DNA from 2 places in the Pelagibius sp. genome. Region 2 is predicted to be linked to the other one. Evidence: predicted binding sites of a transcription regulator. Region 2 holds the regulator's gene; the other holds the start of a gene.

Region 1 (12,105 bases), 920 kb from region 2:
TCGGCCAGAGCCTCGTCGCCGACAGCAGCGGCGGCCCGGTTTTCTTCCTGTATGCGTTCGAAAATCTCACGCCGCAGAACCGTGGCATCGCTTGGAAAGGTAAACCCAAGCTTTATCGATTTCCCGCGGATATCCACCACGGTGACCTCGATATCATCATTGATGATCACGGACTCGCCGATCTTACGCGTCAAATAAAGCATCGACCTCTTCGGCTCCCCGGCCCCCCGACCATGGTTAATAGATACAATTTAGCCCGTTTTACGGATTCTTAACAAGGCAGGCTTGATCATAGAGCCTACAGACCTGTGGAACCGGGGGTTTCCAGGGGTCCTGAGACTTGTCGATGCTTGATCAGGAACGTCATGGACGGGAAACCGGGAATCTTCAATTTGCTTGCCAAACGGATGGATTGGCTTGGCCAACGCCAGAAGGTTCTGGCGCAGAACATCGCCAATGCCGATACCCCGGACTTCGTTCCGCATGATCTGAAACCTCAGCAATTCCGCCGCATGGTGGAGCGCCAGGCGATGCCTCTGATGGGGCCGGAGACGACACAACCCGGGCATATCCAGACGTCCTCCAGCCGGGGTGTCGATCTTCGCAGTGCCGAACAGAAGAACGGTTACGAGATGGCGCCTTCCGGAAATGCCGTGATCATCGAGGAACAGCTGGTCAAGGTCGCGCAGACGCAGAACGATTACAACGCCATCACCAACCTTTATCGCAAGCAGGTTGCGATGATGAAGATGGCGCTGCGTGGGCGTCAGTAGCGGCCCGTCGGTCGCGCAAGAGCAGGAGACTTGATCACCTATGGATCTTGAAAAGTCACTGAATATCTCGGCCGCCGGCATGCGTTCCCAGGGGACGCGTCTGCGGGTGATTGCCGAGAACATTGCGAATGCCAATTCGACCGCCCAGACCCCCGGCGGCGAACCCTATCGCCGCAAGCTGGTCACCTTCGAAAACGTGCTCGACCACGCAAACGGCGTTGAAACCGTCCGGGTCGATTCCATCGTCGCCGACCGCGGCGCCTTCGGCCGGCGCTATGAGCCCGGCCATCCGGCCGCCGACGAGAACGGTTACGTGCTGACCCCGAATGTGAATTCACTGATGGAAATGTCGGATATGCGTGAGGCGCAGCGTAGCTACGAGGCCAACCTTAAGGTCATCGAGTCCTCGCGTTCCATGCTGCAGAAGACCATCGATATCCTGCGCTAGCCGCGCAGCCCCTTTTACATCGCCAGGATGGCGGTGTTGATCGCCAGGACGGCTCCCAGAGGCATCGTTGAAGCCTCAAGGAGTGTGCAATGATTACCAATCCCAGCGGCGCCGTTCAGGCCTATGATAAAATGCTGCGTGAGGGCGGGTCGCCCGGTCTGGCAGCCCGCGACCAGGGCGGCGCCGATTTCTCGACCATGCTGCGCAACGCCGCCGAGCGCGCCGCCGACACCATGCTGGAAGGTGAGAGCCAGACCCTGAAGGCTGCCGCCGGTACGGCCGATATGACCGAAGTAGTGATGGCGGTGTCCAACGCGGAGATGACCCTGCAGACGGTGGTAACGCTGCGCGACAGGGTCGTGCAGGCCTACCAGGAAATCCTGCGCATGCCGATCTAGAGGCGCGCAATGACGGGGGTTGGACGTTTTTTTGAGAGTTGGGAGCAGATCTCTTGAACGGCACGGAAGCCATTGAGATCGGCCGCGAGACGATCTATGTGATGCTCAAGGTCGGTGCTCCCGTTATGCTGATGGCGCTGGCCGTCGGCTTGGCGATCGCCCTTTTCCAGGCGCTGACCTCGATCCAGGAAATGACTCTGACCTTTGTTCCCAAGATCATCGTCATTTTCGTCGGGGTGATGATGCTGTTGCCGTTCATGCTGACCAGCCTGACGTCTTTCTCACAGACGCTTTTCGACCGCATGATCGCCCTCGGGTAGCGGGTCATGCTTGCCGAGCTGCTTCCCGCTCAGATTTTCGCCCTGCTGCTGATTTTCGTACGCATGGGCACGGCCCTCATGCTGATGCCGGGTTTCGGCGAAAGCTACATCTCCTCGCGTGTCCGCTTGCTGCTCGCCCTCATGGTTTCCCTGGTGATCCACCCGGCGGTTGCGCCCTCCCTGCCGGCTCTGCCGGCCAGCCCGATGGCTCTGATACTGCTGATCTTTGGCGAGGCCTTCATCGGGCTTTTCCTGGGTTCTCTGGCGCGCATCCTGATGTCTGCGCTTTCCATCGGCGGCATGATGATCGCCACGGTGACCGGCCTGGCCAACGCCCTGACCAGCGATCCGACGGCCGCGCAGCAGGGCTCTATCGCCGGCTCTTTCCTCTCGACCCTGGCGCTTCTGATCATTCTGGTGCTCGATCTGCACCACCTGCTTTTGCGCGGCGTGATCGACAGCTATCAGCTTTTCGTGCCCGGGCAGCCCCTGTTGACGGGGGATCTGTCGCAGATGATCACCCGGGTGGTGGCCAAGGCCTTTCTGCTCGGTTTCCAGATTGCTTCGCCCTTCATTGCGATCGGTCTGATCTTCAACCTCGGGCTCGGCCTGCTGGCGCGGCTGATGCCGCAGATGCAGGTCTTCTTTATTGCCATTCCGCTGCAGATCCTGATCGGCCTCGCGGTTTTGATGATTGCACTGCCGGCCATCATGGGCTGGTTCATCTCGGGCTTTCAGGACGTCATGCTGCCCTTCGTCGGTCCTCTGTGAGGAGCCTGGACGATGGCGGGTGAAGACGACGACTCACAAAAAACAGAAGAACCGACATCAAAGCGCCTCTCGGATGCGCGCGAGAAGGGGCAGGTCGCCCGCTCTCAGGAAGTCTCCCACTGGTTCATGATCCTGGCACTGGCCATTCTCGTCGGTATCTTTTCCGAATCCCTGATGTCCGACTTCGGCGGGCTGATGGTGCCTTTCGTCGAGCAGCCGCATCTGCTTTCGCTGGACAACGGTATGCTCCAGCAGATGCTGATCGGGACGGCGGTGGATATTCTCAAAGTCTCCGCCATTCCCCTGGCGATCATTCTGCTGGCCGGTCTGCTTGCCGGCACCATCCAGAACGGCATCATCGTCACTAACGAACAGATCAAGCCGAAGCTCTCCAATATCGGGTTCAAGCGCGGCTTCAAGAAGATGTTTTCGAGCCGGGCCCTGGCCGACTTTGCGAAGGGTCTGTTGAAACTGGCGATCGTGGCCACCGTCGTCGCCGTCATAATCTGGCCGGACCGCTACATGGTTCTCGACATGCCCAGCATGAGCGTCGAGGCGGTGCTGGCTTTGGTCCGCTGGGAAGCGGTGAAGGTCATCATCGGGGTTCTCTCGGTGATGAGCATCATCACCCTGATCGACATTCTCTATCAGCGCTACCAGCACCACAAAGAGCTGCGCATGACCAAGCAGCAGATCAAGGACGAGAACAAGCAGACCGAAGGCGATCCGATGATCAAGGGCCGCCTGCGCCAGATCCGCGCGGAGCGGGCCCGCAAGCGGATGATGGCGGCGGTGCCCGAAGCCGACGTCGTGATCACCAACCCGACCCACTATGCCGTCGCCCTGAAATACGATCAGGCCACCATGGCGGCGCCGAAGCTGCTGGCCAAGGGTGTCGACAACATCGCCTTCCGGATTCGTGAAATCGCGGAGGAGTACGACATCACCGTGGTGGAGAACCCGCCGGTTGCCCGGGCACTCCATGCCGCTGTGGAGATCGATCAGGAAATACCGCCGGAGCACTACAAGGCGGTGGCGGAGATCATCAGCTTCGTGATGAACCTGCGACGCAACATGCCGGGCCGCAAACGGCGCTAGGGTACCGACCCCAGTTCGCCTGAAATCCCAGCTCTGTTGTCAATCTCCTTGCTTTGGTTAATCTTGGTTAACCATTCGACGTTAGGATCGCCCGGATGATCCAAGGATACCTGTCTATGCCCGCCCCGGCCGCTTCGGGCCGTCGTTGCCCGCCTTGGGAGCCTCGCTAGTGCTGGAACTGCTGTGCTTTGCCCTGGGGGGGCTCGCAGGGGCGCTGGCGGGTGCCGCCGCGGCCCGCTACTGGTTTCAGCGCCACAGCCTCTGCCGGGCGGTCTTTGCCGCGGTCCCGAAGCCCTGGCAGGTGGTCTCCGGAAAGGGCCGCATCCTGCTCGCCAACCCGGCCCTGGAGGCTTTCTTCGCCGGTGATGCACGGTCGATCCCCGAGATGTTGGCGGAACAGGTTCAGGGAGATGTGGAGGCTTCCGGACAGCTCCGCCAACTCGCCGAGCAGGCTCGCGAGGGAGTTGCCGGTTCGGTTGAGATCCGCGTGCCTTCGGGCAGCGCCATCGCCACCGCTGGCGGCCGTGCGCCGGCTGAGGGATATGACTGGCGCTTTGTTGCCGCCTATCCCCTGGCCGATCATCCCGGCTGTGTCTATTGGGTGGTCGACGACATTACTCCGCGCCGCCAGATGGAGCAGATCATGCGCGAGGAGCAGGAGCGCTTCGTCGATCTGTTGGAGAACGCGCCCGTCGGCTTTTACTCCTGCGACGCGGAAGGACGCTTTCTCTTTGCCAACCATACGCTCTGCGAGTGGCTCGGGCTGGCCCAGAACGATCTCGAGCAGGGCCGGACCAGACTGCATGACGTTGTGCAGGATGCCCTGCCCGAGGGGACCTGCGCTTTCGACCCCTTCGGCGATCAGGAAAGGTCTCAGGGCGAGGTGCGCTTGAAGGGCGCCAAGGGTGAGGGTTTTCGGGCGTCGATCCGCCAGGACGTCGTCCTGGATGAGATTGGCGCGGTGGCGCGCACCCGCTCCGTGGTTCGTGACCTATCCCGCGAGGCCGCTATGGCAACGGCCTTGGAGGAGTCGGAACAGCGTTTCGAACAGCTCTTTGCCAAGGCGCCGGCGGGCATTCTGCTGATCGACCCGAAGGGGATGGTTCAGGAGTGTAACGAGGCATTCAGCCGGCTGATCGGCAAGCCCGCGCAAGAGGTTCGCGCGGTTTCGGTCTTCGACCTTTTGTCGCAAGACGATGTCGCGCCGCTGCGTCAGGTTCTGCAGCCCGGTGACAGCGGCGTCGAGGCCGGCCCCGCCGCCCCGCTTGAAGCCAAACTGGCGGGCGGGGAGGGGCAGGTCTGCACGCTCTACGTCAATCGCACCCAGGGGGCGGACGGATCCCTTGCCGGCTTTGTGGTGCATTTCATCGACAGTACCGAGCAGAAGAACCTGGAGCAGCAATTCGCCCAGTCCCAGAAGATGCAGGCGGTGGGCCAACTGGCGGGCGGCATTGCCCATGACTTCAACAACCTGCTGACCGCGATGATCGGCTTTTCCGACCTGCTGCTGCTGCGCCACCGGCCCGGCGACCAGTCTTTTGCGGATATCATGCAGGTCAAGCAGAACGCCAACCGGGCCGCCAACCTGGTGCGCCAGCTCCTGGCCTTCTCGCGACAGCAGACACTGCAGCCGCGCCTGCTCAACATCACCGATATTCTGGCCGAACTTTCACATCTTCTGCGCCGCCTGATCGGTGAGAACATCGAGCTGAAGATGAATCACGGCCGCGATCTGGGCATGATCAAAGCCGATCAGGGCCAACTGGAGCAGGTGATCATCAACCTGGCCGTGAACGCCCGCGACGCAATGCAGGGCGGTGGCGTGCTGACCATCCGCACCGCCAGTGTGCAGGTGGAAAAGGAACGCAAGTCCAAGGACGAGACGATGCCGCCGGGCAGCTACGCCTTGATCGAGGTGGAAGACAACGGCAGTGGCATCCCCGCGGACATTCTGGACCGGATCTTCGATCCCTTCTTTTCCACCAAAGAGGTGGGGGCGGGCACCGGGCTGGGGCTTTCGACGGTCTATGGCATCGTCAAGCAGACCGGCGGCTATGTTTTCGTTGAGAGCAACCTGGATCACGGCACGGTGTTTTCCATCTTTCTGCCGCAGGCGGCCGAAGAGGACGTGGTCGAGAGCATCGCCGATGCCGAGGCCCAGGACCGGCGTGACCTCACCGGCGCCGGCACGCTGATGCTGGTCGAGGACGAGGACGCAGTCCGCGCCTTCAGCGCCCGGGCGCTGCGCAACAAGGGCTACAATGTCCTGGAAGCGAACTCCGGCGAGACGGCGTTGGAGATGCTCAACGGCGAGCAGGAGCCGATCGACCTGCTGGTCACCGACGTGGTGATGCCGCGCCTGGACGGGCCCAGCCTGGTGAAAGAGGTGCGCGCGCAGCGTCCGGATCTGAAGGTGATCTTCATATCAGGCTATGCCGAAGACAGCTTCCGCAAGCGTCTGGACGAGGACGCCGGCATTCACTTCCTGCCCAAACCCTTCAGCCTCAAGCAGCTCGCCGGCAAGGTGAAGGAAGTTCTCGGCGAATAGTGCCCGCGCGAAAGCGCTGGCTGGGGACGCACCGAGCGCTTTGCCTTCGTCGCTAAGGCGCCTGTTCCAGGGCGATACCGATATCTAGAAATTTAGGCATATTTGTCCTAAGATTTTCGGAATGTTCTCATTTTGATCCTGTTTCCGCTTGGCAAAAAAGAACAAAGTTGGTACACAATGGCGCATTGCAGTTGCCCGAACCCTATGTGATAAGGATCAAAATCATGGTGAACAGCGCTTTGCGGGTGGTGGAGACAGGCTCGGTGGATAAGAAAAAAGCCTTGGATTCAGCGCTCGGCCAGATTGAGCGGGCCTTCGGTAAGGGTTCGATCATGCGGCTGGGCGAGAACGATGTCGTGGAAACCGAGGTGGTTTCGACGGGATCGCTGGGCCTCGATATCGGTTTGGGCATCGGCGGCCTGCCGCGCGGCCGGGTTGTCGAGATTTATGGGCCGGAGAGCTCCGGCAAAACCACCCTAGCGCTGCATGTGGTGGCCGAAGCGCAGAAAACCGGCGGGACCTGCGCTTTTATCGATGCAGAGCATGCGATGGATCCGGTCTACGCCGCGAAACTCGGTGTGAACGTCGAGGAACTGCTGGTGTCTCAGCCGGACGCCGGCGAGCAGGCGCTGGAGATTGCCGACACCCTCGTGCGTTCCGGCGCGGTCGACGTTCTCGTCGTCGACTCGGTGGCGGCTTTGGTGCCCCGGGCCGAGTTGGAAGGCGACATGGGCGATTCGCTCCCAGGGCTGCAGGCGCGGCTGATGAGCCAGGCTTTGCGCAAACTGACCAGCTCGATTTCCAAGTCTCAGACCCTGGTAATCTTCATCAACCAGATCCGTATGAAGATCGGCGTTATGTTCGGCAACCCGGAGACCACCACCGGCGGCCATGCGCTGAAGTTCTATTCCTCCGTGCGTCTTGATATCCGGCGCATTGGGGCGATCAAGGACAAGGATCTGGTGGTCGGCAACCAGACGAGGGTCAAGGTGGTGAAGAACAAGATGGCGCCGCCGTTTCGGGTCGTGGAGTTCGACATTACCTACGGTGAGGGAATCTCCAAGACCGGGGAGCTTCTCGACCTTGGCGTCCAGGCCGGTATCGTCGATAAGGCCGGCGCCTGGTTTTCCTGTCAGGGACAGCGTATCGGCCAGGGCCGGGAGAACGCCAAGACCTTCCTGAAAGAGAATCCGGAGATTGCGGCCCAGATTGAGCACAAGGTTCGCGAGAATGCCGGTCTCGTTTCCGCCGCGATGCTGGAAGGCGTTCCGGAGAGTGGCGATGGGGAAGCCGGCGAGGAGGGCGCAGCCTCTTCCTGAAGCCCGGGCCCAAGAGAGTACGCGGACCCAGACAAACAAAAAGCGGGCCCTTCTTGAGGGGCCCGCTTTCGCGTTTCGTCCTTTGTTTGACCGGTTCTGCTATTTGATCCGGGCAAAGCCTGCGGTAAAGCCGCTGAGCGAGAAGGGCATGTTGATGGTTTCGTTCTCACCCGACCGGACCGTGGTGGCGCCCTGGTTTCCTGCCTTGAAGGCGTTCACGATGGTGTCGTTCATCTCCACAAACGCCTGGCAACCGTCGCGCCGGCAAAACTGAAACGGCACCGTCGATACCGGCCGTCCGTCAACGCCGATCTGTACACCACGAGACAAAGGGATACCGAGGGGCATGGCGATCACGGCCCCTGCCGTACTCCGGTTGTTGCCGAAGTAGCCGATGGTGATTTTCAGGATCGGCTGGCCGGAGTTCGGCTCCAGGAACTGCTGGGTGATGAAGCAGGCCTCCGGTTGGGTCCCGGCGGTTGCGGCGTTGGGGACGGTGCAGACCAGGTCCCAATCGCCGATCTTCTCGCCGGTCGGCTGCAGCGTCGGCCGGGGATTGACGACCGGAGCCTGGTTGGGTGCCTGGTTCTGGGCCAGGCTCTCCGTCGGGCTGCCCGCCAGAGCCGCCAGAATGCCGAGGGCGAAAAGAAAGCCGAGATTTCCCCCGCGCGCGGGCGGGGTCTGGTGGGTGGTCTCGCTACGGTCGCCCATGTCGCGGCCTTTGGTGCTGTCGTTTGAAGCTGCTGCTTGCAATGCCATAAGGGGAGCCTGTCTCCTGCAGATCGAATGCGCCGACGCGGTCTTTGGCCGGCAAAGTTCCCCTTCACATAGTCGGAAGGGGGGGAAAATGCCAGGGCAAAGCCTGGGTCGAGGCTCCGGGCCCAGGCCTCCGGACCCGATTCGACGCCCTGGCTTTCGGTGGACAGGCCCGGAGGGGCGCGCTACAACCCCCTGCTTCGGAACGGCGGCAAGGCTTGCGCCCGACGCTTTCTGGAACAATTCCAACTTGAGGCGCAAGCCGCTGGCCAATAAATATAGATCATGACAACTGGCAACGAAATTCGGACCGCGTTTCTGGACTACTTCGGGCGCAATGGGCACGAGATCGTCGACTCGTCCTCGCTGGTTCCCCACAACGATCCGACGCTGCTTTTCACCGCGGCAGGGATGGTGCAGTTCAAGAACGTTTTCACCGGTAACGAGACCCGTCCCTACAACCGGGCGGTCACCTCCCAGAAGTGCCTGCGGGCCGGCGGTAAGCACAACGACCTTGAAAACGTCGGGTACACCTCGCGTCACCACACCTTCTTCGAGATGTTGGGGAACTTTTCCTTCGGCGACTATTTCAAGGATCTGGCTATTGAACTGGCCTGGAACCTGGTGACGAAGGAGTTCGGTCTGCCGCCGGGGAAGCTGCTGGTCACGGTCTATTCCGAAGACGACGATGCGGCAGCGCTTTGGAAGAAGATCGCCGGGCTGCCGGACGAACGCATCATCCGCATTTCGACCTCCGACAATTTCTGGGCCATGGGCGATACCGGTCCCTGCGGCCCCTGTTCCGAGATCTTTTTCGATCACGGCGATCATATCCCCGGCGGGCCGCCGGGCAGTCCCGACGAAGACGGCGACCGCTTCGTCGAGATCTGGAACCTCGTCTTCATGCAGTACGAGCAGATCGATGCGGCGACCCGCAACGATCTGCCGAAGCCCTCCATCGACACCGGCATGGGGCTGGAGCGAATTGCCGCCGTCCTGCAGGGCAAGCACGACAACTACGACACAGACTTGCTGCGCGCGATCATCGAGGCTTCGGCGGAGCATTCCGGCCAGGCCGCCGATGGCGAGCATGCCGTCTCGCATCGGGTGATCGCCGACCACCTGCGGGCCAGCGCCTTCCTGATCGCCGACGGCGTGCTGCCGTCGAACGAGGGGCGCGGCTATGTTCTGCGGCGTATCATGCGCCGCGGGATGCGCCATGCCCACAAGCTGGGCTGCAAGGACCCCTTGGTCTGGCGTCTCGTGCCCTCCTTGGTATCGATGATGGGGGTGGCCTTTCCGGAACTCACCCGGGCCGACGCGCTGATCACCGAGACCCTGAAGCTGGAGGAAACCCGCTTCAAGGACACCCTGGACCGCGGCCTGAAGTTGCTGGAGGAAGAGACCGACAAACTGGGCGGCAGCGAGGCTCTTGCCGGAGAGGTCGCCTTCAAACTCTACGACACCTACGGTTTTCCGCTGGACTTGACCCAGGACATCCTGCGCGGCCAGGGCCGTAGCGTCGATACCGAGGGTTTCGATGTAGCGATGGAGCGTCAGCGCGCCGCGGCCCGCAAGGCCTGGGCCGGTTCCGGCGACGCGGCCACCGAAACCCTGTGGTTCGAGCTGCGTGACCGCCTGGGGGCGACGGAGTTTCTGGGCTACGGCACCGAGACGGCGGAAGGGCAGATCACCGCTCTGCTGGTCGACGGCGCGGAGGTATCCGAGGTTTCGGCCGGTCAGGACGTCCAACTGCTGGTGAACCAGACGCCGTTCTACGGCGAATCCGGCGGTCAGGAAGGGGACAAAGGCGCGATCTTCAGTGCCGAGGGCGGCGAACTTCAGGTTGGGGATACGCAGAAGAAGCTCGGCGACCTCTACGTTCACCAAGGCAAGATGGCGCACGGCACCCTTAAGGTCGGCGATGCGGTCGAACTGAGGGTCGACGGCCGCCGCCGCACGGCGCTGCGCGCCCATCACTCCGCCACTCATCTTTTGAACGAGGCTCTGCGGCGGCGTCTGGGCGAGCATGTGACCCAGAAAGGCTCCCTGGTCGCGGAGGATCGCCTGCGTTTCGATATCAGCCATCCCAAGCCGCTGACGGCGGAAGACATAGCGGTGGTCGAGGCCGAGGTGAACCGCCGGATCCGCGCCAACGCGGCAGTGGAGACCCGCTTCATGACGCCCGATGAGGCCATTGAAGAGGGCGCGCTGGCGCTCTTCGGCGAAAAGTACGGCGACGAGGTGCGGGTGCTTTCCATGGGCGGCGAAGATCCGGTGAAGGGCGGACGGCAGTTCTCGACCGAGCTCTGCGGCGGCACCCACGTCAGGCGTACCGGCGACATCGGTTTCTTCAAGATCACCGGGGAGGCTGCGCTGGCCTCCGGCGTGCGCCGTATCGAGGCGGTGGCCGGCGAGGCGGCGGGCGGTCATGTGGCTCAGCAGGGCAGCGCCCTGACCGAGGCTGCCGCGTTGATGAAAACGACGCCGGAGGATCTGCCCGACCGTATCGCCGCCCTGCTGGAAGAGCGCAAACGTCTTGACCGCGAAGTCGGCGATCTGCGGCGCAAACTGGCGACCGGCGGCAGCGGCGCGGCCTCCGACGATACCCGCGAAGTTGCGGGCCTGAAGTTCGCGGCCCGGGTTCTGGAGGACATTCCGCCGCGCGAGCTGAAACCGATGGCGGATGATCTGAAAAAGCAGATCGGCAGCGGCGTGGTCGTCCTGGTGGCGGTCAACGAGGGCAAGGCCTCCTTGGTGGTGGGCGTCACCGAAGACGCAACCGGCAAGGCTTCGGCGCTCGATCTGGTAAAGGTCGGCTCGCAGGCGCTGGGCGGCAAGGGTGGCGGCGGGCGGCCTGACATGGCCCAGGCCGGCGGCCCGGACGGCGCTTCGGCGGCAAAGGCCGTGTCGGCCATTGAGGCGGCGCTCGCCGCCGGTTAGGGGTCAGGGCGAAGCGGCTGGTTAGTCGCGTGCTTTGCCCGTCTCGGGCGCATCGGCAGCATTGCTGACGACATGAACTTCCCGCTGCGGGAAGGGAATGCTGAATCCGTTTTCATCGAGTTCGAGCTTCACTGTCTTGGTGAGGTCGAACAGCAGATCCCAATAGTCGTCCTTGCCGCACCAGCAGCGCAGGTTCAAAACGACCGCACTGTCGGCCAGGTCCGTTACCAGCACCTGTGGGGCCGGATCGTCTTTGATCCTGATGTCGCGCTGCAAGATGCCGAGCAGCAGCGCCTGCGCTTTGGCCACATCGTCGTCGTAGCTGATGCCGACCTGCAGATCCAGACGCCGGGTGGGCAGGCGGCTGTAGTTTACGATGGCCGCATTCCAAAGCCGGGCGTTCGGCACCGAACGGTATAGGCCGTCGAAAGTGGTCAACTGGGTGACGAAAAGGCCGATCTCCTCGACGGTTCCGGCCAGACCCTCGGCATCGATGTAGTCGCCGACCTGGAACGGCCGCAGGAACAGGAGCATCATGCCGGCGGCGATGTTCTGGAGCGTTCCCTGCAGGGCCAGGCCCACCGCAATGCCGGCGGCGCCCAGAATGGCGATGATGCTGGTCGTCTGTACGCCGAACTGCGCCAGTACCGCGACGACCACCAGGATCAGGATGACGTAGCGCACGATGCTGGCAATCACCGGGCGCAGGGTGCGATCCATCCTCGGGGTGC
Region 2 (12,105 bases):
ACCGGCTCATCGCTTTTCCCGCAGGAGGTGACGGTGTCGGCAAGGGCTGAAAGCCTTCAGCCGAAAAGGCGGCCGGTCAAAGCCAGCCTGGGCCGCGACGACTTTGTGATGCGCGGCTTCATGGTCGTGATCGCGCTCTATTTGCTGATTGCGCTTGCCCTTCCGCTCTACGCCATGCTGTCGAAGTCGTTCTCGACCTACAGCTTCGACCTCGAAGCCTACGAGTTTCAGGTCAGCGACGAAGCCGGCGACTTCAATACACCGCCGGTATCGGCGGCAAGTCTGAACGAATCCCTGCAGGCGGTACCGCCGGAAGCTTTGGCGACAAGCGGGGACGGACGCCTGCCGGCCGCCAGCTTCTTCCCCGATTTCAGCTTCCGCAGCCCGGTGCTCTACCGCATTCGGGGCAGCGATGCCGATGCAGTTTTCCTGATCGGCTCCGAACGGTTCACCGGCACGCAGTGGCAGGAGGTGGACTCCAATACCTTCCGCCGGGTCATGCTGCGGCCTTCACGCGCCCAGGGCCTGCAGAACTACGTCACCTATTTCTCGACGCCGTCGCTGTTTCAGTCGATCGAGAATTCCCTGTTCATCGCGGCGCTCAGTACGATCATCACCGTCAGTCTCGCCTTCGGCTTTGCCTATGCCCTCAGCCGCAGCTGCATGCGCTTCAAAGGGTTTTTCAGGCTGATCGCTCTGGCGCCCATTCTCGTGCCCTCCCTCCTGCCCGGCATTGCCCTGGTCTACCTCTTCGGCAACCAGGGTATGATCAAGGGCCTGCTGCTGGGGGAGTCGATCTACGGGCCCATCGGTATCGTCATCGGTTCGGTGTTCTTCACCTTTCCCCATGCCATGCTGATCATCACCACGGCCCTGGCCATTTCCGATGCACGGCTTTATGAGGCAGCGGAATCCCTTAAGGCCAACCGCTGGAAGATCTTCTGGACCGTCACCCTGCCCGGCGCCCGTTACGGCCTGATCTCCGCAGCCTTCGTGGTTTTCAATCTGGTGATCACCGACTTCGGCCTGCCCAAGGTGATCGGCGGGCAATACAACATGCTGGCGGTCGACATCTACAAGCAGGTCATCGGCCAGCAGAACTTCGAAATGGGTGCCGTGGTTTCGGTGGTGCTGCTGATTCCGGCGCTGGTCGCCTTCGCCGTGGACCGGCAGGTTCAGAAAAAGCAGGTCGCCCTGCTGTCGGCCCGCTCCGTCCCTTACCAGCCGCGGCCCAACCCACGCAACGACTGGCTGGCTTTCGGTTACTGCGGACTCGTGGCCGTCTTCATCGTCGGCCTGCTGGCGGTCTGCCAGTTCGCCGCGCTGATCAAGTTCTGGCCCTACGACCTCAGCCTCAGCCTCAAAAACTATGCTTTCGATCTGATGGACGGCGGTGGTTGGGCCTCTTACTACAACTCCATTGAGATGGCCCTGCTGACTGCGGTGATCGGCACCCTGGTGGTCTTCACCGGCGGCTATATGGTCGAGAAGACCAAGGGCTTCAACAGCGGACGCGGGCTCTTTCAACTGCTGGCGATGCTGCCCATGGCAATCCCCGGCATGGTGTTGGGTCTGGCCTACATCTTCTTCTTCAACAACCCGCAAAACCCATTGAACTTCTTCTACGGCACCATGGCTATCCTGGTGACCTGCACGGTCACCCACTTCTATACGGTCTCGCACCTGACCGCCGTGACTGCTCTGAAACAGATGGACCGGGAATTCGAGTCCGTCGCCGCCTCGCTGAAGCAACCCTTCAACCGGCTGTTCCGCGTGGTGACCGTACCGGTCTGCCTGCCGACCATCCTCGACATCTCGATCTATCTCTTCGTCAATGCCATGACGACCGTCTCGGCGGTGGTGTTCCTGTACTCACCGACGACGACTCTGGCTTCCGTCGCCGTGCTCAACATGGACGATGCCGGCGACATCGCCCCAGCCGCTGCCATGGGCATGATGATCTTCTATACCAACGCCGGCGCCCGCATCCTGCACTTGATTATTTCAAAAGGCGTGTTGAAACGCACCCAGGCCTGGCGCTTTCGTTAGGCGGAACGCTTTCGTTCGATTACCCGCTCCAACGGGAAGACGACGATCACCGTGGTGCCCTTCCCTTCCTCGCTCACGATCTCCAGCGAACCCCCAAAGAGCTGCATGAAGTTGTCGCAGAGATGGAGGCCGAGGCCGGTGCCGTTGTGTTCACGGGCGCGAGCATTGTGGGCCTGTTCGAAGGGGCGCAAAGCCTTGGTAACGCCCTCTTTGGTCATGCCGATGCCGTTGTCGGCGACACTCATGTGAATCAGGCCCTGGGCATCGGTCCAGGCGCTGACATCAATATGTCCGCCTCTGGGCGTGAACTTCACGGAGTTTGAAAGCAGGTTATTGAGGATCTGGGTCATGACCCTGGAATCCCCGCGCAGGGCCGGTATGTCAGCCGGTATGTGCGTGGCAAGGGTCAGTGCCGCACCCTCGACGGCCGTTGCGATCTGCCGCAGAGCGTTGTGGACCAAGGTCCGAATATCCACAACCTCCTCGGTCAGCTCGTACTTACCGGCCTCGACCTTTGAGATATCCAGAAGGTCGTTGATCAGGCTGATCAATAGCGAACCACTGTGATGAATGTCCTCGACATATTCCTCATAGCGCGGGTCCCCGAGGGGGCCAAAGGCGCCGGCCCGCATGATCTCGCTGAAACCGAGTATGGCGTTAAGCGGGGTTCGAAGATCATGGCTCATGTTGGCCAGGAACTCGGTCTTGGCCCGGTTGGCTTCGACCGCCTGCTCGCGCGCCGTTTCAAGCTCTGCGGTACGCTCCGTAACGCGTTGCTCCAGGTGCGCATTGGCGCGCCGCAGTTCGCGTTCGGCCTGTTCCACCCGCAGACTCTTCAAGCGAAGCTGTTCCAAAGCGTCGGCCATTCGGCTGACTTCGCCGTCACGGCCACGCTCCGGCACCTCGGTGTCGAGAGCCCCCTCGCCGATCCGCACCATCGCATCGGCGACCCGGGAAAGCGGCCCGGAGATCAGATTGACGCCGACGAAGACCACCACCGCGGTGATGACCGCCAGAATACCCGCCGTCGCGGCGTCGTAGCGAATAGCCCGCCAAACCTCAAACGACACTCCCTCCGTGGACACCCAGAGAAACAGGGTTCCGACCCACTCACCGGACTGGGCGACAATCCGGTGATCGAAGACCAGATAGTCGGCTGCTGCATCGGGATCGAAGCGATCGGTCAGCACTTCCGCAAGCTTGCTTCCCCTGTTGTCGAAGACCCTGGCCCCGATGACGGCTCGGGTATCCACCAAATGCTCCAGGCGTTGCTGAACCATGAGGTAGTCATAGTCCCACAACGGGTCCGACAGAGTATCGCCGAACACGGAGGTCAGCACTTGAGACTCGGCTTTCAGGCCGCTCATCAATCGGGCGGCATGCTCGCGGCCGGAGAGCGCCGTGCCGAGCAGCGAGACGAGCACCACCGTCGCAAGCACGGTCACCACGATCCGATTCCGGATCGACGTGCCAGAGAGCCTTGTGCGCTTGTGCTTCATTGCGGCCTATCGACCCGTATCACATCGCCTGGGCCGGCCTTGGTGCAGCGTCATTTTAATACTCTGTTCATTGCAGCGAACAACCAAGGCACGATAAATCACTTACCTTAAACTATTGTTTACGCGAAATCGGTTACTGATTGTCAGCGAAGCTCACTTGAAAAGCCGTTCTTATCTCATGTTCTTTTTCTACAGGAATTAGCAGACCAGTTTTTCGACGGAATGCTCTCTCGGAGATCAATGATGAAGTGGATTGCTGGACCCCTTAGCGCCGTCATCGTCTCGATAAGCCTTGTTCTTCACGACAGCCCTGCCGCAGCGGAAGAAGTGCTGCAACTGACGACCGAGCAATACGCCCCATTCAATTTCGAACAGGACGGTGGAATCGCCGGCTTGGGCGCCGATCAGGTTCGCGAGGTCATGCGCCGCAGCGGCATCGCTTATGAAATGACCCTGATGCCCTGGTCGCGGGCGATCGGGCTGGCGGGTTCACAACCGATGACCTGCGTCTTCACAACCGCACACACAGTGGACCGCAACAAACGTTTCAAATGGGTCGAGCCGCTTCTGGTCGAAAGAACGCTCATCATTCGGGCCGAAGGCTCGAAGGTCGATCCGGCCGACCTGAAGGCGGCGACTGCCTATCGCACCGGCACGCAGACCGGCGACTATACGGTCGAGCTGTTGCGCAACGCGGGCTTCACAGAAATTGATCTGGCCCGCGACCTGGATCTGACGCTGACCAAGCTGCTGAACGGCCGTGTCGACCTGATGGCGGTTTCGGAATCCTATCTGCATCGCCTGCGCAAGCAGGGTGTTCCCGTAGAGGAAGTCGCTGTGCTCTACGAACAGGTTTTTTCCGTCGCCTGTTCGCTCGGCACACCTGACAGCATCGTCGAGCGCATGCAAAGTGCATTGTCGGAGATGATCGCCGACGGCACCCAGGCCGAAATCCACGCGCGTTACAATTAGAGGCGCAACCCGTCCCGCTCAGCCGTCGCCGTGTCCCGAAGCGGCGAGGTTTGCCCGGTGACGCACAACAGCCGATATCGGCACCAGGGCGAAGCCGCGGGCCTGCATCTCCGGCACCCAGTCCCGCAAGGCCGCCACCGTCGCTGGATGGGGATGGCCGATACCGACGGCGTAACCGCGATCACGGGCGACCTGTTCAAGCAGCGAAAGCTGCCGGTCGATGGCGGCGCGGTCGTTGGGTTCGTTGTCGAGAAAGACATCCCGTTCGGCAAAGGGAACGCCGGCGCGCTCGGCCAGACGCCCCGCAACCGAATTGCGGGCGGTCACGGAATCTAGGAACAACAAGCCCCGCGCCTTTAACTCCCCCATCACCAAGGCCATACCCTCGGGCGATGCCGTGAAGCGGCTGCCCATGTGATTGTTGATCCCGACGTAGCCCTCGAAACGGTCGAGGCCCCAGGCCAGGCGCTGGGTCAGTTCAACCTCGGGAAGGCTGTCGGCCAGCACGTTGGGACCGGGATCTATGGTCGGGCTCAGGGGTTGCATCGGCACGTGCAGCATCAGCTCGTGACCGCCCTGCCGCGCCGCCTCGGTCATCTCCGAGAGGCCTTCGGCGTAAGTCATAAAGGAAAGGGTCATGGGGCCAGGCAGGGCAATCGCCCGCTTCGCGTTGCGCCGGTTCACCCCGATGTCGTCCAACACGATCGCGATCATCGGGCGGCCTTCGCTGGGCGCCACCGCGACGGCATGGAACTGCCAGGGCTGTGGCCCCGTCAGACCGCGGTCCGGAACCGGAATGACCGGAACGAAGGAGAGATCGTTGGGACCGGCCTCCTCGGGCGGCGCCTCGCTCTCGCTGTCTCCAGCAGCCTGGATGGCCGCCTCCAGCGCCTCCCGGTCAAAGGCCGGCTCGGACTGCTGCACGGCAGTCCGCCTCGGCGGCGGCGCGGACGGGGTTTGCTCTTTCGGCGCTTGCGCATCCTCCGCTAGCTGACCGCGCTCTCCCAGCAGGCCCTGGCGGTCCAGGATCACCCCCGCAAAGCCGCCGATCACCAGGCCGATCAGCAGCAGCCCGGTGACCGCCGCGGCATTCCACAGGGTCTCGGTGCCAAAGGGTTTAAGCTTTTTCGACTCGCGCGGTTTCATGGCGCGCAGACCCTAGCACGGCTTGGTTAACGAAGCGGGACCCAAATCGGCTTCAGCGGCCCTGCTCCGGTTTGCCCGCGAGGCCGCTCAGGATCGGACAATCGGGCCGCCGGTCGCCGTGGCAGCGCTCCATCAAATGGCCCAGGGTGGCCCGCATCTCCCCCAGTTCTTCGATCTTTCGGTCGATATCGGCCATCCGGCGGCGGGCCAGCGCTTTCACTTCTGCACTGCTGCGGCGGCGGTCCTGCCAGAGGGCCAGCAGACTGCCGACATCCTCCACCGAGAAGCCCAGTCCGCGGGCCCGCTGAACGAACCGCAAGGTCTCCACATCCCGGTCGCCGTAAACCCTGTATCCGGTTGCGCTGCGCTCAGCCGGAGCGATCAAGCCGACCGACTCGTAGTAGCGGATGGTTTTGGCCGGCACACCCGAACGCCGCGCTGCGGCACCGATGTTCATGGCGTTCTCCTGCTTTGGGGAGCGATCATGAAGACAGATAAAAGCTTCCAGCAACTGGAAGGTCAAGCAAGGCGATCTGCCTGCTTTCCGTGGGCCGCGGCGACCTGTTATAAGAGGAGCCGATCAACCCAGGGAACGGCTCAAAGAACCGGCGCAAGCATCTGAAATGTTTCTGCTAATCGACAACTACGACAGCTTCACCTACAACCTCTTCCACTTCCTGGGAGAGCTGGGTGCCGAGATCGAGGTCCGGCGCAACGACAAGGTGACGGTGGCCGAGGCCCTGGCCCTGCAGCCGCAGGGAGTCATCGTCTCACCCGGCCCCTGCGATCCGGACCGCGCCGGAATCTGCCTGGAGCTGATTACCGAAGCCGCCGACAAACTGCCGATCCTCGGCGTGTGCCTGGGTCATCAGGCCATCGGCCAGGTCTTCGGCGCCAAGGTGGTGCGGGCGCCGCAGCCGATGCACGGTAAGCTGAGCCCGGTTCAGCATAAGGGCCGAGGGGTCTTCGCCGGCCTGCCTTCGCCGCTGACGGCAACGCGCTATCATTCGCTGACCCTGGATCCGGAAAGCTTTCCCCATGACAAGCTGGAGGTGACGGCGGAGACCGCCGATGGCGTGATCATGGGCCTGCAGCATCGCGAACTGCCCCTCCACGGCGTGCAGTTTCATCCGGAGAGCATCGCCTCCGAAGAGGGGCACGCCCTGCTGCGCAACTTCCTCAGCCTCGCCGACCAGGCCGTCGCGGCTTAAGCCGGGCGATAGAGACGGGATGCGGGCATGAACGGCGCGGCGAGAAACCTGAAAGACCTCATCGGCAAGGCGGCCAAGGGCGAGAGCCTGAGCCGGGGCGAAGCCGAACAGGCTTTCGATATCATGATGTCGGGCGACGCCACGCCTTCCCAGATGGGCGGCTTTCTCATGGCCCTCAGGGTCCGCGGTGAAACGGTCGAGGAAATCACCGGCGCGGCGACGGTGATGCGCGCCAAGATGACGACGATCGGGCGGCCGGAAGGGGCAATCGACATCTGCGGTACCGGCGGCGACGGCAGCGGCACCTACAACATCTCGACCGCGAGCCAGTTCGTCGTGGCCGCCTGCGGGGTGCCGGTCGCCAAGCACGGCAACCGGGCGGCTTCGTCCAAAAGCGGTGCGAGCGACGTCCTCGAAGCCCTGGGCGTGAACATCGACGCCGACCTGACGCTGGTGGAACGCGCGCTGCACGAGGTCGGCACCTGTTTCCTGATGGCCCAGCGCCACCACGCCGCCGTGCGCCACGTTGGGCCGACCCGCGTCGAACTCGGCACCCGCACGCTCTTCAATCTGCTCGGGCCGCTCTCCAATCCCGCCAAGGTGCGGCGCCAGATGATCGGTGTCTTCGCACCGGAATGGATCGTTCCCCTGGCCGAGGTGCTGCGCGATCTGGGCCATGAGAAAGCCTGGGTCATCCACGGCGCAGGCGGGCTCGACGAAGTCTCGACCCTGGGGCCGACCCAGGTGGCGGAGTTGAAGGACGGCAAGGTAACGACCTTTGAGGTGACCCCCGCGGAAGCCGGTCTGCCGACGGCCACACTCGATCAATTGGTGGGTGGCGACCGGGATCATAACGCCGAGAAGCTGCGCGGCCTTCTGTCGGGAGAACCGGGGCCCTATCGCGACATCGTCGTGCTGGGCAGTGCCGCGGCGCTGATTATCGCCGATAAGGCGGCGGATCTGAAAGAAGGGGCCGTACTAGCCGCCGAAGCGATCGATTCCGGGAAGGCCCGGGAGGTGCTGGAGGGTCTGGTGCGGATCACCAACGAAGAGGTACCGGCCGATGAGTGATGTTCTACAACGCATCTGCGCCGACAAGCTGGAGCACATCGCCGCCGCAAAACAGCGGACGAGTCTCGCCGAGTTGCAGGCGCGCGCCGGGGCTGCCTCCGCGCCGCGCGGCTTCAAGGCGGCGCTGGATGCAAAGACCGCAATAGGCGGGCGGGCCCTCATCTGCGAGATCAAGAAGGCCTCGCCCAGCAAAGGGCTGATCCGCGCCGACTTCGACCCCCCGCGCCTTGCCGAGGCTTATCTGGCCGGCGGCGCGGCCTGTCTTTCGGTGCTGACCGACGTTCCATACTTCCAGGGTGCGGACGAATTCCTGGTCGCGGCCAGGGCGGCCGTTCCTCTGCCCTGCCTGCGCAAGGACTTCATGCTGGACCCCTATCAGATCGTCGAGTCCCGTGCCCTGGGTGCGGATTGTATCCTGCTGATCATGGCCGCCCTCGACGATGCGCAGGCCGAAGAACTGGAGACGATGGCCCTGGACCTTGGCATGGACGTTCTGATCGAGGTGCATGACGGTGCGGAACTGGAGCGCGCCCTGAGGCTGCGCTCGCCGCTGATCGGTATCAACAACCGCAATCTGAAGACCCTCAGCGTCGACCTCGCGACCACGGAAGCTCTGGCCGCAAGCCTGCCGGAAGGGCGCCTGCTGGTGTCGGAGAGCGGGCTTTACGAACCGGCCGACCTGGCGCGCATGGCCGCGGTCGGCGCCCGCGCCTTTCTGATCGGCGAGTCGCTGATGCGCCAAAGCGATGTGACGGCGGCCACCCGGGCGCTTGTCCAAGCCCATGACAATGCGCCGCGCGAAGCCGCCAGCGGCAGCGCCTGAGGGTAAGTAACATGGCTGGTTTCACCCATTTCGATGCCGAGGGTAAGGCGGTAATGGTCGATGTCTCCGATAAGGACATCAGCGAGCGTATTGCCGTCGCCAAAGGTTCGGTGATCATGCAGCCTGAAACCCTGGCGCTTATCCGCGACGGCGGCGTGAAAAAGGGCGACGTGCTTTCCGTGGCGCGCCTCGCCGGCATCATGGGGGCCAAGAAGACGCCGGACCTGATCCCCCTCTGCCACCCGCTTGCCCTTACCTCGGTGAGCCTGGAGTTGACGCTCGACGAAGCGCGCTCGGCCGTCGACATCACCGCCCGCTGCAAACTGAAGGGCCGCACCGGGGTCGAGATGGAGGCCCTGACGGCAGTCAGCGTCGCCGCCCTGACGGTCTATGACATGTGCAAGGCGGCCGACCGGGGCATGCAGATCAGCGATATTCGCCTGCTTCGCAAAGAAGGCGGTAAATCCGGCCTCTATGAGGCTCCTTGATGATATCAGTTGAAGAGGCGCTCACCCGGATACTGGATCACTTCACGGCTCTGCCCAGTGAGACGGTCGCGCTCAGCGAAGCCTTCGGGCGGGTCCTGGCCAAGGACATCACCGCCCGGGTCACACAGCCGCCCCATGCCGTCTCGGCCATGGACGGCTATGCGGTGCGGGCCGAGGACGTGGCGGCCGTGCCCGCCGACCTCAGGGTTATCGGCAGAGTGCCGGCCGGCGGTCTTTTCGATGGCCGTGTCGGCGCGGGCGAGGCCGTGCGCATCTTCACCGGCGCACCCTTGCCGGAGGGTGCCGATGCCATCGTCATTCAGGAGGATACCGAGGCTTCGGACAGCCAGGTGACGGTGAAGGAAAGCAGCCCCGTCGGACACTACGTGCGACCGGCGGGCCTTGATTTCGCAGAAGGCGACTCCGGGCCCGTCGCCGGGCGCCTGCTGACCGCCCGCGATATCGGGCTGATCGCCGCGATGAACCACCCCTGGGTTCAGGTGCACCGGCGGCCGCGGGTCGCGATCCTGGCCACCGGCGATGAGGTGGTGATGCCCGGCGATCCGCTCGGCCCCAGCCAGATCCTCAGTTCCAACGGGCCGGCGCTGGCCGCCTTCGTGCGTGCCTGTGGCGGCGAGCCGATCCAACTGGGCATCGCGCCGGACCGCAGCGAGCAGCTCGGCGCCCTGGCGGCAGGGGCCAGGGGCGCGGACCTGCTGCTGACCGCAGGCGGCGCCTCGGTCGGCGAGCACGACCTCGTGCAGAGCACGCTTGAGCGACAGGGCCTGGAACTGGACTTCTGGAAGATCGCCATGCGGCCGGGCAAACCGCTGATGTTCGGGCGCCTCGGCGAAACGCCCATGCTGGGCCTGCCCGGCAATCCGGTTTCGGCCCTGGTCTGCGCCCTGCTCTTCGCCCGCCCCGCCTTGAACCGCATGCGCGGTCTGAACGGCCCGGCACACCCGCTGACGCCGATGATCCTGGGCGCCGATCTGCCGGCCAACGACCGGCGTCAGGACTATCTGCGGGCCCGGGTGTCTCTGGACGCGGGCGGGCGGAAGACTGCGACGCCCTATGGCCGCCAGGATTCGTCGATGCTGGCGATGCTGGCCGCCGCCGATGGCCTTATCCTCCGGCCACCACACGCCGAAGCGGCACAGAAGGGCACTGCCGTGTCGGTTCTGGAACTGCGGGACCTCGCAGCAGGCCTCTGAAGCCGGCCAGGATCTCCTTCCCCATTGCAACCCTGGATGATGATTGCCATCCCATAGGTAGCACTGTGGACAAATTCCTTGACGGGAAATAAGAACCAAACTAGAACATGTGCCTAGGTTTTGGTTTTGTTCCATATCTTGTGTCATCCGAACCGCCGCCGTCGATACCCTGGGGGTCCAGTCAGCAGATGCTCACGAAAAAGCAGCACGAACTTCTCACATTTATTCATGGCCACCTTCAGCGCCATGGCGTTTCGCCGTCTTTCGACGAGATGAAGGACGCTCTTGCGCTGAAATCGAAGTCCGGTATCCACCGGCTCATCACCGGCCTCGAAGAACGCGGCTTTATCAAGCGCCTGCCCCACCGCGCCCGGGCCGTTGAAGTCATGCGGCTGCCCGACGATCTGGGGTCGAAGGGTGAAGAACCGGCACCGCTGAGCGGCATCAATCCGGGTTTCGCACCGAAGGTCATCCAGGGCAACTTCACCGGGTCGCTGCCCGGCGCCCAGGCGGCCAACGATTCCGAAGCCATGCAGTTGCCGCTCTACGGGCGGATCGCAGCGGGTACGCCCATCGAAGCCCTGAGAGACTATTCCAACCATGTGGATGTGCCCTCCGCGATGATCGGCAGCGGCGAACACTACGCGCTGGAGGTCGACGGGGACTCGATGGTCGACGCCGGCATTCTGGATGGCGACACGGTGCTCATCGAGCGCGGCGACACGGCGGAAAACGGCTCCATCGTCGTGGCTCTGATCGACAACGAGGAAGCGACCCTGAAGCGTCTCAGGCGCAAGGGCGGCGCGATCGCCCTGGAACCGGCCAACCAGGCCTATGAAACGCGTCTCTTCCCGCCGGAGCGGGTCACCATCCAGGGCCGTCTGGTCGGACTGCTGCGCCGCTACTAAATCCGGGAAACAAGAACCGTCTCACCGCGGCCGTCCGAGGTAGGGCGACCAGGGCCGCCTGCCCTGTTCGTCGCGCACGGTTGCGGCGCGGGGTCCCTGTGGCGTCAACCAGATGGCATGGGCGCCGTGGCGCCAAAGGTCAAAGCGGTCGATAACCAGGGCCGGGCCGCTACAGGAGTGCCGGCGCAGCGGCTCCAGGCTCACCATGACATCCACCGCTGCACAGTCATCCGCAGCGCCCAACGGGTTGCGCAGAACGGCGGCTTTTCCGTGGGCCCCCGCATAGAGGCACCCCAGCGGATCGCATCTCAACAGATCTCCGGCAGCCGTTCCATTGTGCGGCCAGGTTTCGATTTGCGGGGCATAGTTGCCGCGGCGCCAGGTGTCGAGTGTGAAGCGTCCGGCGCGCTGGTCGGGGACCCAAAGCCGGCCCTCCAGGTCGCGCAGAGCCACCTGACGCCCATCCCCGCTGACCAGCAGGTCCGCAGGCGCAAAAGCCGCAGGCGAGACCGCGCCGAGCAGCATGACCGCGAGACCCCAGACCCGCCAACGGCTCTGCCAGAGACAGAGCCAGAGGCCGCCGAGGACCACGGCCGCGAGCCCCCAAAGCGGCATCGGCGGCACCTGAACATGGGCCGCCGGAAGCCCGGCCACGGCTTCGGCCAGAATCAGCAGCAGATCAATCCCCCACCCCATCGGCACGAAGCCTATGGCTTCGAAGCCA

What was found. Region 2 encodes LexA, which represses DNA repair genes until DNA is damaged. Its sites were predicted from a motif close to ATGTTCTANTTTGGTTC; they were not measured.
Region 1: a site for LexA is predicted at 6,478-6,494, ahead of recA (recombinase RecA). Genes of this name have one in related genera too.

The regions. Positions count from the first base shown of each region.
Region 1 covers NZ_OZ252224.1:3,161,647-3,173,751, reverse strand. The annotation lists gene csrA (carbon storage regulator CsrA) at 1-203, opposite strand, end outside; gene flgB (flagellar basal body rod protein FlgB) at 393-773, shown strand; gene flgC (flagellar basal body rod protein FlgC) at 814-1,221, shown strand; gene fliE (flagellar hook-basal body complex protein FliE) at 1,311-1,619, shown strand; gene fliQ (flagellar biosynthesis protein FliQ) at 1,673-1,939, shown strand; gene fliR (flagellar biosynthetic protein FliR) at 1,946-2,710, shown strand; gene flhB (flagellar biosynthesis protein FlhB) at 2,723-3,808, shown strand; gene ACP146_RS15060 (PAS domain S-box protein) at 3,978-6,356, shown strand; gene recA (recombinase RecA) at 6,581-7,675, shown strand; gene ACP146_RS15050 (invasion associated locus B family protein) at 7,775-8,434, opposite strand; gene alaS (alanine--tRNA ligase) at 8,717-11,374, shown strand; gene ACP146_RS15040 (mechanosensitive ion channel family protein) at 11,396-12,105, opposite strand, start outside.
Region 2 covers NZ_OZ252224.1:2,244,162-2,256,266, reverse strand. The annotation lists gene ACP146_RS10790 (putative 2-aminoethylphosphonate ABC transporter ATP-binding protein) at 1-50, shown strand, start outside; gene ACP146_RS10785 (putative 2-aminoethylphosphonate ABC transporter permease subunit) at 34-2,049, shown strand; gene ACP146_RS10780 (ATP-binding protein) at 2,046-3,497, opposite strand; gene ACP146_RS10775 (substrate-binding periplasmic protein) at 3,792-4,520, shown strand; gene ACP146_RS10770 (divergent polysaccharide deacetylase family protein) at 4,539-5,666, opposite strand; gene cueR (Cu(I)-responsive transcriptional regulator) at 5,719-6,123, opposite strand; gene ACP146_RS10760 (anthranilate synthase component II) at 6,290-6,877, shown strand; gene trpD (anthranilate phosphoribosyltransferase) at 6,905-7,948, shown strand; gene trpC (indole-3-glycerol phosphate synthase TrpC) at 7,941-8,771, shown strand; gene moaC (cyclic pyranopterin monophosphate synthase MoaC) at 8,783-9,259, shown strand; gene glp (gephyrin-like molybdotransferase Glp) at 9,259-10,473, shown strand; gene lexA (transcriptional repressor LexA) at 10,662-11,381, shown strand; gene ACP146_RS10730 (ComEC/Rec2 family competence protein) at 11,403-12,105, opposite strand, start outside.